DNA from 2 places in the Streptomyces sp. WG5 genome. Region 1 is predicted to be linked to the other one. Evidence: predicted binding sites of a transcription regulator. Region 1 holds the regulator's gene; the other holds the start of a gene.
The links. Region 1 encodes HspR, which represses chaperone genes until heat shock. Its sites were predicted from a motif close to TTGAGNNNNNNNNNCTCAA; they were not measured.

Region 1 (7,277 bases):
GCAGCTCGTCTACCAGACGGAGAAGTTCCTCAAGGACAACGAGGACAAGGTCCCGGGCGAGGTCAAGACCGAGGTCGAGGGTGCCGTCGCCGAGCTGAAGGAGAAGCTCAAGGGCGAGGACACCGCCGAGATCCGCACCGCCACCGAGAAGGTCGCCGCCGTCTCGCAGAAGCTGGGCCAGGCCATGTACGCCGACGCCCAGGGCGCGCAGGCCGCCGGTGGCGAGGCCCCGGGCGCGGGTGCCGGTGCCGCCTCCGGTGACAAGGACGACGACGTCGTCGACGCCGAGATCGTGGACGACGAGCGCAAGGACGGTGCCGCGTGACGGAGGAGACCCCGGGTTTCGAGGAGAAGCCCGACGTCCCCTCCGGCGCCACTCCCGACGACGCCGAGCCGAAGGCCGCCTCCGAAGAGGGGGCGGCCCCGGCCGGGGACGCAAGCGAGAACGCGGGCCTGCTGGCCCAGCTGGACCAGTTGCGCACGGCGCTGAACGAGCGCACGTCGGACCTCCAGCGGCTCCAGGCCGAGTACCAGAACTACCGCCGCCGGGTCGAGCGGGACCGCGTCGCGGTCAAGGAGGTCGCCGTCGCGAACCTCCTGTCCGAGCTGCTTCCCGTACTCGACGACATCGGTCGGGCCCGGGAGCACGGCGAACTCGTCGGCGGCTTCAAGTCCGTCGCGGAGTCGCTGGAGACGACCATCGCGAAGATGGGCCTCCAGCAGTTCGGCAAGGAGGGCGAGCCCTTCGACCCGACGATCCACGAGGCCCTGATGCACTCCTACGCACCGGACGTCACCGAGACGACGTGCGTGGCGATCCTGCAGCCCGGGTACCGGATCGGCGAGCGCACCATCCGCCCCGCGCGGGTGGCGGTCGCCGAGCCGCAGCCCGGAGCGCAGACGGTCAAAACGGCCGAGGAGAGCACCGAGGCCGCCGACGGCTCCGACTCCGCGGACAACGCGGGGAACGCCGGCACCAAGGAGAGCGGTGGCCCGGACGAGGGCTGAGCTCGAAGTGACGAAAGAGGCGCGAGAGGAGGGACGTCGGGGATGAGTACCAAGGACTTCATCGAGAAGGACTACTACAAGGTTCTCGGCGTCCCCAAGGACGCCACCGAGGCCGAGATCAAGAAGGCGTACCGGAAACTCGCCCGCGAGAACCACCCGGACGCCAACAAGGGAAACGTCAGGGCGGAGGAGCGCTTCAAGGAGATCTCCGAGGCCAACGACATCCTCGGTGACCCCAAGAAGCGCAAGGAGTACGACGAGGCCCGCGCCCTCTTCGGCAACGGCGGTTTCCGCCCGGGGCCGGGCGCGGGCGGCGGCGGAACGTTCAACTTCGACCTGGGCGACCTCTTCGGGGGCGGCGCCCAGGGCGGAGGCCAGGGCGCCGGCGGCTTCGGCGGCGGGCTCGGTGACGTCTTCGGGGGCCTGTTCAACCGCACCGGCGCCGGTGGCACCGGCACCCGGACCCAGCCGCGGCGCGGCCAGGACATCGAGTCCGAGGTCACGCTGAGCTTCACGGAGGCCATCGAGGGCGCGACGGTCCCGCTGCGGATGTCCTCGCAGGCGCCCTGCAAGGCCTGTTCGGGCACCGGCGACAAGAACGGCACGCCGCGCGTGTGCCCGACCTGCGTCGGCACCGGCCAGGTCGCCCGGGGCTCGGGCGGTGGCTTCTCGCTCACCGACCCGTGCCCGGACTGCAAGGGCCGCGGCCTGATCGCCGAGGACCCCTGCGACGTCTGCAAGGGCTCCGGACGCGCCAAGTCCTCGCGGACGATGCAGGTCCGCATCCCGGCCGGGGTGTCGGACGGGCAGCGCATCCGGCTGCGCGGCAAGGGCACGCCGGGCGAGCGGGGCGGCCCGGCGGGCGACCTGTACGTGGTCGTGCACGTCAAGGAGCACCCCGTCTTCGGGCGCCGGGGCGACAACCTCACCGTCACCGTCCCGGTGACGTACGCAGAGGCCGCCCTCGGCGGCGAGGTCCGGGTCCCGACGCTGGGCGGCCCGCCCGTCACGCTGAAGCTGCCGGCGGGCACCCCGGGCGGCCGCACCATGCGGGCCAGGGGCAAGGGCGCGGTCCGCAAGGACGGCACCCGCGGTGACCTTCTGGTCACCGTCGAGGTGAGTGTTCCGAGGGACCTTTCGGGGAAGGCTCGTGATGCGCTGGAGGCGTATCGCGAGGCGACCGCGGACGAGGACCCGCGGGCGGAGCTGTTCCAGGCCGCGAAGGGAGCTTGACGGGATGGACGGTCGTCGACGCAATCCGTATGAACTGACCGAGGACACCCCGGTCTACGTCATCTCGGTGGCGGCCCAGCTCTCCGGCCTGCACCCGCAGACCCTGCGCCAGTACGACCGCCTCGGCCTGGTCTCCCCGGACCGCACGGCCGGCCGCGGCCGGCGCTACTCGGCCCGCGACATCGAACTGCTCCGCACGGTGCAGCAGCTGTCGCAGGACGAGGGCATCAACCTGGCCGGAATCAAGCGCATCATCGAACTGGAGAACCAGGTCGCCGCGCTCCAGGCCCGCATGGCGGAGCTGCAGGACGCCCTCGACGGCGCGGCGTCGGCGATGCGCCAGCGCGAAGCCGCGGTGCACGCCTCGTACCGCCGCGACCTGGTCCCGTACCAAGAGGTACAGCAGACCAGCGCCCTGGTGGTGTGGCGGCCGAAGCGGCGCGGTCAGTCCTCGGACTGACCGGCCGTACCAGGCAGAACGGCTGTGACGGGCCCGGGAGTTCGACCGAACCTCCGGGCCTGTTCGCAACGGTGATGTCTCATTGGTCTAGTACTTCTTGACGATTTCGTGAAGACAGCGTTGGCTTCCCTCACCTGGGTCACCACAACACCCGTGTGTCGGAAGGTAAGCGCAGTGAACAGCCGTGCCCGTCGTATCGCCATATCCGTGGCCGCGTCCATGATGACCTTCTCGCTGGCCGCCTGCGGTGCGCTGGACGCGTCGGAGAGCAGTGACGCGGCGAGCCCGACCAAGGGCAACGACATCACTGTGGGACTGCTGCTTCCGGAGAAGGAGAACACGCGCTACGAGCAGTTCGACTACCCCTTCTTCAAGGCGAAGATCGCCGACCTCACGCGCGACGAGGGCAACGTCAAGTACGCCAACGCCGAGGCGAGCCCCGCCAAGCAGGCCGCCCAGATGCAGCAGATGATCGACGACAAGGTCGACGTGATCGTCCTGGACGCGGTCGACGCGAAGGCCGTCGGGGACAGCGTGCAGAAGGCCAAGGACGCCGGCATCCCGGTCATCGCCTACGACCGGCTGGCCGAGGGCCCGATCGACGCCTACATCTCCTTCGACAACGAGCTGGTCGGCGAGGTCCAGGGCCGCTCCCTCGTCGAGGCGCTCGGCAGCGACGCGCGCAGCTCCGCCAAGATCGTCATGATGAACGGCTCGCCCACCGATCCGAACGCCAAGCAGTTCAAGGCGGGGGCGCTGGCCCAGCTGAACGGCAAGGTGACGATCGCCCAGTCCTTCGACACCAAGGACTGGAAGGCGCAGAACGCCGAGGCGAACATGATCGAGGCGATCGAGAAGATCGGCAAGAAGAACATCGCGGGCGTCTACTCCGCCAACGACAGCATGGCGGGCGGCATCATCAAGGCCCTGGAGGACGCGGGCGTCACCGACCTGCCGCCGATCACCGGCCAGGACGCGGAACTCGCCGCGGTGCAGCGGATCGTCACCGGCGAGCAGTACATGAGCGTGTACAAGTCCTACCCGCAGGAGGCCGAGAGCGCCGCGGAGATGGCCGTGGCGCGGGTCCAGGGCCGGGACATCCAGTTCGACGCGCTCGCCCGCGACAAGGTCGACAGCCCCACCCACAAGGGCATCCCCGCGCAGCTCGTCCCCGTCGTCGCCCTGACGCGGGAGAACATCGAGCAGACCGTCGTCGCGGACGGCTTCTACAAGGTCTCCGACATCTGCACCGCCAAGTACGCGGAGGACTGCGCGGAGATCGGGCTGAAGTAGTCCCGCGCCGGTCCCGGCACACCGCTCCGGCCCCGGCACACCGCTCCGGTCCCGGCACACCGCGCCGGGCACAGCGGCTGCAACCAGCGTTTTCCGGCCGTCGTTCCCTGCGGAGCCGTGTTGCGGACCCGGTCCCGGCCGCGCATAGTTGCGCTGCGGAAGGAGCCGGAACCGGGGGTGGGATGGGCGATGGCCGGGCACGGGGCGGATGAGCATCCACACGGTGCCGACCGGCTGTGCGCGGCCGGGGACCGCATGTACTCCCGGGCCGTACGGCGCGGCCGGGTGCCGCGCCGGGACGCCGAGCCGGTGCCCTGCCTGCTGGAACTGGCCCTGCTGCACCCCGACCCGGACGACATGGACTGGCTGGTGCCGACCTCCCCGCAGGAGGTCATGACCCGGCTGCTGCGCGGGGTCCACGACGAGGTGAGCGCCAGTCAGCGGCGGGTGGGCTCCGCGGTGGAGGCCTTCGAGCGGTACGCGGGCCTCGGACGGCAGATCCAGACGCCGGCCGCGTCCGGGGGCGCGGCGATCCGGGTCCTCGACGGCCTGGCCCGCATCCAGGCGGCGATGGACGAGGCGACGCAGGCGTGCACGACGGAGGTGCTCACCGTCCAGCCCGGCGGCATCCGGCGTGAGGACGAACTGTCGGAGGGACTGCACCGCGCGCTGGCACTGCGCGGGCGCGGGGTGCGGATGCGGGACCTGTACACGCACGTGGCCCGGCACGGGCAGGGCCTGCTCAACTACCTGGACCTGATGGGCGACACGGTGGAGGCCCGCACCCTGGACGAGGTCGTCGACCGCCTCATCCTCTTCGACCGCACGGTGGCCTTCATCCCCGCCAACACCGACCGCACGATGGCCCTGGAGCTGCGCCACCCCGCCCTGATCGCCTACCTGGTCACGGTCTTCGAACGCCTGTGGCGCCTCGCGATCCCCCTGACCGCCCCCCTCCCCGACACCGGCTTCGAGGGCATCTCCCACCGCGAGCATTCCATCGCGGCGCTCCTGGCGGAGGGGCATCAGGACGCGGTGATCGCGGAACGGCTGGGCATCAGCGTCCGCACGGCCCGTTCCCACATCGCCCGTCTCTCGGAGACCCTGGGCGCGGCCAGCCGGACGCAGCTGGGGGTGCGCATAGCCCAGGTCGGCCTGGACGGCTCCCCGCGGAGCACGCCGCCTCCCGCCGCCGTCAGGGTTCCCGGTCCAGAATCCCCGACCGCCCGATGAGGTAGCCGAGCTGCGCCCGGCTCTCACTGCCGAGGGTGGCGGCGAGTTTGGCGATGTGGACGCGGGCGGTGCGGACGTTCATGCCGAGGCGGTCGGCTATGACGGTGTCGGTGTGCCCTTCGACGAGGAGTGCGGCTATGGCTCGCTGGCGGGGGGTGATGCCGTTGAGGGTGGGCTGGTGGACGGCTTGGGGGTGCATGGGGGTGGCCAGGCGCCAGAGGCGGTCGAACGTAGTGGTGAGATAGGAGACGAGGGCCGGCTGGCGTACCTCCAGCGCGAGGCTGCGGTCCTCGTTGGCGGGGATGAAGGCCACGGCCCGGTCGATGAGGATCAGGCGGTCCGTGACCTCGTCCAGGGTGCGGGCCTGGACGTCACCGCGAAGCTGTTCGTAGCGCGCGAGGATCGGTGGCGCGTGGCGCAGGGTGTGCTGGTAGATGGCCCGGATGCGGCCGCCGCGGTCCAGCAGGTCCTGGTCGCGCCGCAGCGCGGCGTCCCTGTAGCGGGTCTTGGACGGCGCGTAGCTGTTGTGCGGCTGAATGGCCAGGACCTCGGTGGCGGCGTTCATGGCCGCGTCGAGAACGGAGCTGATGTGTTCCTTGTCGCTGTGCACGGTGATCAGGGGGTCGGCCGGCGGGGTGTCGTACCGCCCGCTCACCCGCATCAGCGGTTCGAAGTTCGCGGCCAGTTGCTCGGAACGCCGGCGTTCGTCGGCGACGCGGTCCTCCGAAGCGCGCAGCAGCCGGTGCAGGGCCACGGCGGGTGCCACCGGCTCCAGCCACTCCAGGTCGTCAAGCGCGGGCCGCAGCAGGCCGTGAGCGGTGAGGCAGGGGGCCGGCTGTGCGGCTGACGCGCGCAGCCGTCCTTCCCGCAGGGCCCGGACGTACACCTCCGTCCCCACGGCGCACAGGTCCTCCGGGCCGTGCGCGGGGTGCGGGACGGAGGGGTCGGCCGCCGTCTGCCGGTCGTACGTCTCCTCGGTCACGGATGGCCTTCCCTCACGGCTCCTTGCTGTCCCTGTTCCAGGATCCCCGACTGGGCTATGAGGTAGCCGAGCTGGGCGCGGCTGCCGCTGCCGAGGACCGTCGCCAGTTTCGCGATGTGGGCTCGGCACGTGCGCACGTTCATGCCCAGGCGGCGGGCGATGGCCTCGTCGACGTGTCCTTCCACGAGGAGCTTGGCGATCGAGTGCTGGATGTCGGTGATGCCGTCGGGAGCCGTTTCGTAGGGGGCGCCGGCGGTGAGGGGGACCGCTCGGCTCCAGATGAACTCGAACACCTTGGTCAGGTAGCGGACCAGGCCCGGGTGCCGGATCTCCAGGGCGACCTGCCGGTCGTCCCGGACGGGGATGAAGGCCACGGCCTCGTCGCAGATGATGAGGCGTTCGACCAGTTCGTCGATGGTGCGGTACTCGGCCTTCCCGTTCGGGAACTGGTCCACGTAGGCCAGGCGTTCGGGGCTGTACCGCGCCGTGTGCTGGTAGAGGGTCCGGATCCGCACCCCCCGCTCTATCAGCGTCCTGTCGCGTTCCAGGGCTTCGATGAGCCTGCGCTCGGGGTGCCGTGCGCTCGGCTGGACCGTGAGCATCTCGCTCAGGCACTGGTCGGTGGCCAGGTCGAGGGCGGCGTTGATGCGGTCGAGACCCTCCAGCACGGTGATCGAGTGCGTCGGTGCCGCGCCCTGTGCGCTGATGGCCATGAAGGGCTCGAAGGCCGCGGCCAGCTCGATCGAGGTGCGCCTGCGTTCGGAGATCTCGTACTCGATGGGATTCAGCCGTCGGGCGAGGGCGACCGCGGGGGACACCGGGAGCAGCCAGTTCGCGTCGTCGGGATCGGGGTGGAGGAGCGCGAACTCCATCAGGCAGGGGACGGACTCCGCCTCCCCGCGGGCAATACGTCCGGTCCGCAGGGCGTTCGAGTAGAGGCGTCCGCCCTCCTCACACAGTTCAGTAATGGCATGGGGATGTATCGTTTTGGCCTGATTTGTTGTCAAGTCTCCACCCCCCAGGGTCCTGAACGTGCAGGAACATGATGCACCGATTGTGTGGCCATGA
Region 2 (7,277 bases), on a different contig from region 1:
CGGAGGCGGCCACGACCGACGGTGCTCCGGCTCCGGCGACGGCCACGGCCACGACCGCCACGGCGATGATGAGGCGGTTGCGTACGTGGGTCGGGCGTCCCTTGCCGACGGGGGCCTGGGGCGGCGCCGGGGTGGAGGTACCGGGGGTGCGCTCCGCGCTCCCCGCGGGGGCCGTCTGCTTGCCTGTGCGACGAGGCCGCGTCTTCTGCACCGGTGCTCGCATTCCTGACTCGTGTATCCGTGGGCCCGGGTGGCACTCCGTCAACTGGCCGGTCGGCGCGTGCGCCCTCCGCCACGCTCTGGGCTGTCCCCAGGCCGCCGACTGCGCGTCGGACGGGGTGCCCGCGTGAGCGGGGCAGGCCCCCCACCGGTTCCCGACCCTCCCAGTGCCGGTGGGCGGTGGGCGTGCATCATCCGACCCGCCACCCGAAGGAGTGAACCCCGGACGGGAGTTGGTGGGCAAGTTCCCCCGGCTCGCTCGACACGCCCGCGCGGCGCGCCGGTTGGACGTCCGGGACGGGCGGTGGCACTATGTGCCGCCGCGCATTGCCGGAGTACGGAATTCCCTCCCAAACCCGGCGCCTGACCTGCGCGGCTGCGTCGATCTCCGGGAACTCGCCCGCCCCTTGCGGACCCTGTGAAGGGGTCGTGCAGACTGGCCGGATGCGCACGGAACTCGTCTCGGAACCCGGCCTCGCCGACCACCCCAACGAGGACTTCGCGAGCGTCGGGCTACCGGCCTCGGGGCAAGGGGGGTCACTCGTCGTCCTGGACGGCGTGACGCCGCCGCGGACCGGGACGGGCTGTCTGCATTCGGTGCCCTGGTTCACCGGGCGCCTCGGCGGAGCCCTGACCGAACTGACCGTTTCACTCCCGGATGTTCCCCTCGCCGAAGCCCTGTCCCGTGCCATCGCGCGTACCTCGGCGGCACACGCGGAAACCTGTGACCTTTCTCACCCGCGGACTCCGCAGGCAACCGTGGTCCTGGCCCGCTGGTCCCCCGCCGCCGCCGAGTACCTGGTCCTGTCCGACTCGGCCCTGTTGGTGGAGGCCCCCGACGGCGGGGTCGCGGCGGTCCTGGACGACCGGCTGGCCCGGCTGCCCCGCTCGGCTCTCGCGACGGACGCGCTGGTGGACGCGGGCTTCCGCAACAAGGAGGGCGGCTTCTTCACGGCCGCGGCCGACCCGGCGGTGGCGGCGCGGGCGGTGACGGGGGTGCTGCCGCGCGGGGAGGTGCGGACACTGGCGGCGCTGACGGACGGGGCCGCACGGTGGGTGGAGACGTTCCGGGAGGGCGACTGGACGGACTGCCTCGCGCTGGTGCGCAAGCAGGGCGCGCAGGCACTGGTGGACCGGGTACGGGAGCTGGAACGCGCGGACGCGGCGGGGCGCCGGGAGTTCCTCGGGCGCGGCAAGACGCACGACGACGCGACGGTGGTGTACGCGGAGCTCTGAACGCCAGGGCTTCGGCCCTGCTTCTCCGCCGGGGACCGCGTGACCTGCTTCTCCGCCGGGGACCGCGCACGCGCTTCTCCGCCGAGGCCAGGCCCTGCTTCTCCGCCGAGGGCTCAGGCACTGCCTCTCCGCCGAGGGCTCAGGCACTGCTTCCCGCCGAAGACCGCGGCGCTACTTCTCCATACCCCGGTTCAGTTCGTGCAGCAGCCGGGCGAGTTCCGTCACCTCACGCGGGTCCCAGCCGGCGAGCCGCCCGGCGTAGCGCGCGCGGCGGGCCTCCCGCACCCGGCTGACGCGGGCCTGGCCCTCCGGGGTCAGGGTGACCAGCCAGGCGCGGCCGTCGGCGGGGTCGGGCTCCCGGGCGACGAGGCCGAGGTCCTCCAGGGCGCGCAGCTGGCGGGACATCGTCGCCTTGCCGACGCCGATGTAGGCGGCGAGCTCCGTGGCCCGCTGCCCGCCGCACTCGCCGAGCCGTACGAGGAGGCCGTACGCGGACGACTCCAGGTCGGGGTGGACCTCCCGGGCCATCTCGCCCTGGCTGGCCCGGGCCCGCCGGAGCAGGACCGTCAGCTCCCGCTCCAGCGCCAGGAACTCCGGTTGGTTCACACCACTGCCGGACACTTCGGCTTCGACTCCTCGACCGCCGCCGTTCCCGTCTTCGTGCACGTCAGCCCCTGCCTCGATTTTCCCGGTCCTGAAAGTTTCCGCCACGGGCGGTCATCACCGCAGCTCGGCAAGTATTTCGCAGGCTTAGACCACCGGAAGCTGCCGGTCCCTCTTCCCACCCCCGTTCTACGTGCGTAGCGTCTTCACCGGAACCCCGAGTGGCATGCTCACGCCACCCACGGGATCCTCCCCACCCACGCATCCCCCACCGAGCACCACCGAGCCATCGGAGGCACGTCATGCCCGTGCACAGATCCGGATCGGCCCGCGGGCGGCGCTTCGCCGTCACCGGGGTCCTGCTCGCCGCGTTCTCCCTGCTGTTCACCCTCCCCGCACACTCCTCGTCGGCCGCCGACACCCCGCCGCGCGGCTCCGCCCACATGGGCATGGGCGTCCTGGAGCACGACGGGCGGCACGGCACACCGGTGCCGGGCGGCGCCACCCAGACGGAGGGCGTGGACGTCTCCAGCCACCAGGGCAACGTCGCCTGGTCGACCCTGTGGAACAGCGGGGTCAAGTGGGCCTACGTCAAGGCCACCGAGGGGACGTACTACGAGAACCCCTACTTCGCCCAGCAGTACAACGGCTCGTACAACGTCGGCATGATCCGCGGGGCGTACCACTTCGCCACGCCGGACACGACGAGCGGCGCCGCCCAGGCCAACTTCTTCGTCGACAACGGCGGCGGCTGGTCCCGCGACGGCAAGACGCTGCCGGGCGCGCTGGACATCGAGTGGAACCCGTACGGGGCCACCTGCTACGGCAAGACGCAGAGCCAGATGGTCTCCTGGATCCGGGACTTCCTGAACACCTACAAGGCCCGCACCGGCCGCGACGCCGTGATCTACACGGCCACCAGCTGGTGGACCCAGTGCACGGGCAACTACGGCGGTTTCGCGGTGAACAACCCGCTGTGGGTCGCCAGGTACGCCTCCACCGTGGGCACGCTGCCGGCCGGCTGGGGCTACTACACGATGTGGCAGTACACCTCGTCCGGGCCGACGGTCGGGGACCACAACAAGTTCAACGGAGCGCTGGACCGCGTCAGGGCGCTCGCCAACGGCTGACGGTCCCCCTTCCACGGAGCGGAGGCCCGGGTCCCCCACGGGACCCGGGCCTCCGCCTTCCGGCCTACGTCCTCCCCCGGTGCCTAAAGCCTGGGAGGTGCCCCCACCGCCGCGACCGGAACCTCCGAGCCCACACCGTTCGTCGCCGGTGCGAGCGCCAGTTCCAGGACCTGGCGGACGTCGGTGACGGCGTGGACGTCCAGCTTGTCCAGTACCTCCGCCGGGACGTCGTCCAGGTCGGGCTCGTTGCGCTTGGGGATGATCACCGTGGTGATGCCCGCCCGGTGTGCCGCGAGCAGCTTCTGCTTGACGCCGCCGATCGGCAGCACGCGGCCGGTCAGCGAGACCTCGCCGGTCATCGCCACGTCGGTGCGCACCAGCCGGCCGGAGAGCAGCGAGGCCAGCGCCGTCGTCATCGTGATGCCGGCGCTCGGGCCGTCCTTGGGGACCGCGCCCGCCGGGAAGTGGATGTGCACGCCCCGGTCCTTCAGGTCGGCCACCGGCAGCTCCAGCTCGGCGCCGCGGCTGCGCAGGAAGCTCAGCGCGATCCGCGCCGACTCCTTCATCACGTCACCCAGCTGACCGGTCAGGGTCAGGCCCGACGCCCCGGTCTCCGGGTCGGCCAGCGACGCCTCGACGTACAGGACGTCGCCGCCCGCGCCGGTGACCGCGAGGCCCGTGGCCACGCCCGGCACCGAGGTGCGCCGCTCGGCCGGTTCCTGGGCGGACTCGGGCACGTGGTGCGGCCGGCCGATCAGGGCGCGCAGGCCGTCGTCGGTGACGGTGAAGGGCAGCTCGCGTTCGCCCAGTTCGTGCTGGGCCGCCACCTTGCGCAGCAGCCGGGCGATGGACCGCTCCAGGGTGCGCACGCCCGCCTCGCGGGTGTACTCGCCGGCCAGCTTGCGCAGCGCGCCCTCGTCGACCGTGACCTCGTCCTTGTCGAGCCCGGCGCGCTCCAGCTGGCGCGGGAGCAGGTGGTCGCGGGCGATGACGATCTTCTCGTCCTCGGTGTAGCCGTCGAGGCGGACCAGCTCCATGCGGTCGAGCAGCGCCTCCGGGATGGCGTCCAGGACGTTGGCCGTCGCGAGGAACACGACGTCGGACAGGTCGAGCTCGACCTCCAGGTAGTGGTCCCGGAAGGTGTGGTTCTGGGCGGGGTCGAGGACTTCGAGCAGGGCGGCGGCCGGGTCGCCCCGGAAGTCCGAGCCGACCTTGTCGATCTCGTCGAGGAGCACGACCGGGTTCATCGATCCGGCTTCCTTGACCGCCCGCACGATCCGGCCGGGCAGAGCGCCGACGTACGTACGCCGGTGGCCGCGGATCTCGGCCTCGTCGCGGACGCCGCCGAGGGCGACGCGGACGAACTTCCGGCCCATCGCGTGGGCGACGGACTCGCCGAGGCTGGTCTTTCCGACCCCGGGCGGGCCGACGAGGGCGAGTACGGCACCGCCGCGCCTCCCGCCGACGACGCCGAGCCCCCGGTCGACGCGCCGCTTGCGCACCGCCAGGTACTCGGTGATCCGCTCCTTGACGTCGTCCAGGCCCGCGTGCTCGGCGTCCAGTACGGCCCGGGCGCCCCGGATGTCGTAGGCGTCCTCGGTGCGGACGGTCCACGGCAGTTCGAGGACGGTGTCGAGCCAGGTGCGGATCCAGGAGCCCTCGGGCGACTGGTCGGAGGCCCGCTCCAGCTTGTCGACCTCCTTGAGCGCGGCCTCGCGGACCTTCTCCGGCAGGTCGGCGGCCTCGACGCGGGCGCGGTAGTCGTCGGACTCCTCACCCTCCTGTTCGCCGTTGATCTCGCGCAGTTCCTTGCGCACGGCCTCGAGCTGGCGGCGCAGCAGGAACTCCCGCTGCTGCTTGTCGACGCCCTCCTGGACGTCCTTGGCGATGGTCTCGGCGACGTCCTGCTCGGCCAGGTGGTCGCGCAGCTGCTGGGTGGCGAGCCGGAGGCGGGCGACCGGCTCGGCGGTCTCCAGGAGCCGGAGCTTCTGCTCGGTGGTGAGGAAGGGCGAGTAGCCGGAGTTGTCGGCGAGCGCGGAGACGTCGTCGATGGCCTGCACCCGGTCCACGACCTGCCAGGCGCCGCGCTTGCGCAGCCAGGCGGTGGCGAGGGCCTTGTACTCCTTCACCAGTTCGGTGACCTGGCCGGGCAGGGGGTCGGGCACGGTGTCGTCGACGCGGGTGCCCTCGACCCACAGGGCGGCGCCGGGTCCGGTGGTGCCGGCGCCGATCTTCACGCGGTCCCGTCCGCGGATCAGGGCGCCCGGGTCGCCGTCGGCCAGCCGGCCGACCTGCTCGACCGTGCCGAGGACGCCGGTCGTGGCGTAGGTGCCGTCGACGCGCGGGACGAGCAGGACCCGGGGCTTGCCCGGCTCGGACCCGGCGGCGGCCTGGGCGGCCTCCACCGCGGCCCGTACCTCGGTGTCGCTCAGGTCCAGGGGGACGACCATCCCGGGCAGCACCACTTCGTCGTCGAGCGGCAGCACGGGCAGGGTCAACGGTGTGAAGGCGTCGGACTCAGCAGCCATGATCTCCCCTTCGGCATTCAAGTTGAGTTACACCGACTCAATGAAAGCGAGCCCGCGATTGTTCCCCCCAGCGTGTTCGCTCTGAGCGATCAAGAAGCGGAAGTTGTCCGTCCGCTCAGCCCCCTCGGGCCCGCAGGCGAGAGCGCGGCCGGACCGCACGGCATTCCCCCTGCCAGGATGGGTCGATGCCCATCACTTCCCATGACTCCCACGACCACGGCATCCCCGAAGTGCTGGACCGTCGCGAGGGCCCGCACGGCGAGGTCGTCCTGCGCCGGCACGGGGCACTGCTGCAGATCATCGCGAACGGCTGCTTCCTGATGGACACCTCCGACGGGCGCTCGGAGCGGCGGCTGGTGGACGCGGCGGCCGACGCGCTCGCCGCCTCCGACGCCCTCGCCGGCCGTGCCGTGCGGAACGCGCCGCACCTGCTGATCGGGGGACTCGGTGTCGGTTTCTCACTCGCACACGCGGCCGCCGACCCGCGCTGGGGCCGGATCGCGGTCGTCGAACGCGAGCGCGCCGTCATCGACTGGCACCGGGGCGGCCCGCTGGCACCGCTGTCCGCCGAGGCGCTGGCCGACCCCCGCACCGAGGTCGTGGAAGCGGATCTGGTGCGGTACGTCAATGAGACTTCCGACACGTACGACGCGCTCTGCCTCGACATCGACAACGGCCCCGGCTGGACCGTCACCGAGGGCAACGACGGGCTCTACGCACCGCCCGGACTGGCGGGCTGCGCAAGGGTTTTGAGGCCCGGCGGGGTACTCGCCGTATGGTCCGCGCAGCCCTCTCCGGAATTCGAAGAAACCTTGCGTAATGCCGGGTTCCAGCAGGTGCGTACCGAAGAGATCCCCGTTGCCCGGGGCGTTCCGGACGTCGTCCACCTCGGCATCGGGCCTGGATAGCAAAGGCGCGGTGAATCCCCGTACGCTGCTGACCTGACGCGGTCGTTCAAGCGGCGATCGCAGTCATGCGCAGACGAGGAATCACCCCACTGATTCCGGTAAGCACACCTCAGGGGCGGGCGATGGAGCAGACACAGACCTCCCACAACGGCACGGCGACGGCTACTCCGGGCGCCCAGCGCCGGGTGCTGGTGGTCGAGGACGACCAGACGATCATGGACGCCATCGCGACCCGCCTGCGTGCCGAGGGGTTCCTGGTGCAAACGGCGGGCGACGGTCCGGCCGCCGTCGACACGGCCGAGGCATGGCAGCCCGATCTGCTCATCCTCGACATCATGCTCCCCGGCTTCGACGGCCTGGAGGTCTGCCGTCGTGTGCAGGCCCAGCGGCCGGTGCCGGTGCTGATGCTCACCGCGCGCGACGACGAGACGGACATGCTGGTCGGGCTCGGCGTGGGCGCCGACGACTACATGACCAAGCCGTTCTCGATGCGCGAGCTGGCCGCGCGCGTGCACGTGCTGCTGCGCCGGGTGGAGCGGGCCGTCGTGGCCGCCTCGACGCCGCGCAGCGGCATCCTGCGCCTCGGTGAGCTGGAGATCGACCACGCGCAGCGCCGGGTGCGGGTGCGCAGCGAGGACGTCCACCTCACCCCC

Region 2: a site for HspR is predicted at 5,739-5,757, ahead of lon (endopeptidase La). Genes of this name have one in related genera too.

What each region holds. Positions count from the first base shown of each region.
Region 1 covers NZ_JBNGGC010000028.1:84,253-91,529, reverse strand. Annotated here, with positions in the region: gene dnaK (molecular chaperone DnaK) at 1-325, shown strand, start outside; gene grpE (nucleotide exchange factor GrpE) at 322-1,008, shown strand; gene dnaJ (molecular chaperone DnaJ) at 1,051-2,241, shown strand; gene ACP4IX_RS26400 (heat shock protein transcriptional repressor HspR) at 2,246-2,701, shown strand; gene ACP4IX_RS26395 (sugar ABC transporter substrate-binding protein) at 2,876-3,994, shown strand; gene ACP4IX_RS26390 (LuxR C-terminal-related transcriptional regulator) at 4,184-5,227, shown strand; gene ACP4IX_RS26385 (helix-turn-helix transcriptional regulator) at 5,190-6,209, opposite strand; gene ACP4IX_RS26380 (helix-turn-helix transcriptional regulator) at 6,206-7,177, opposite strand.
Region 2 covers NZ_JBNGGC010000021.1:106,827-114,103, reverse strand. Annotated here, with positions in the region: gene ACP4IX_RS22800 (nitrate- and nitrite sensing domain-containing protein) at 1-223, opposite strand, end outside; gene ACP4IX_RS22795 (protein phosphatase 2C domain-containing protein) at 664-1,455, shown strand; gene ACP4IX_RS22790 (MarR family winged helix-turn-helix transcriptional regulator) at 1,627-2,121, opposite strand; gene ACP4IX_RS22785 (lysozyme) at 2,361-3,188, shown strand; gene lon (endopeptidase La) at 3,272-5,716, opposite strand; gene ACP4IX_RS22775 (spermidine synthase) at 5,902-6,624, shown strand; gene ACP4IX_RS22770 (response regulator transcription factor) at 6,747-7,277, shown strand, end outside.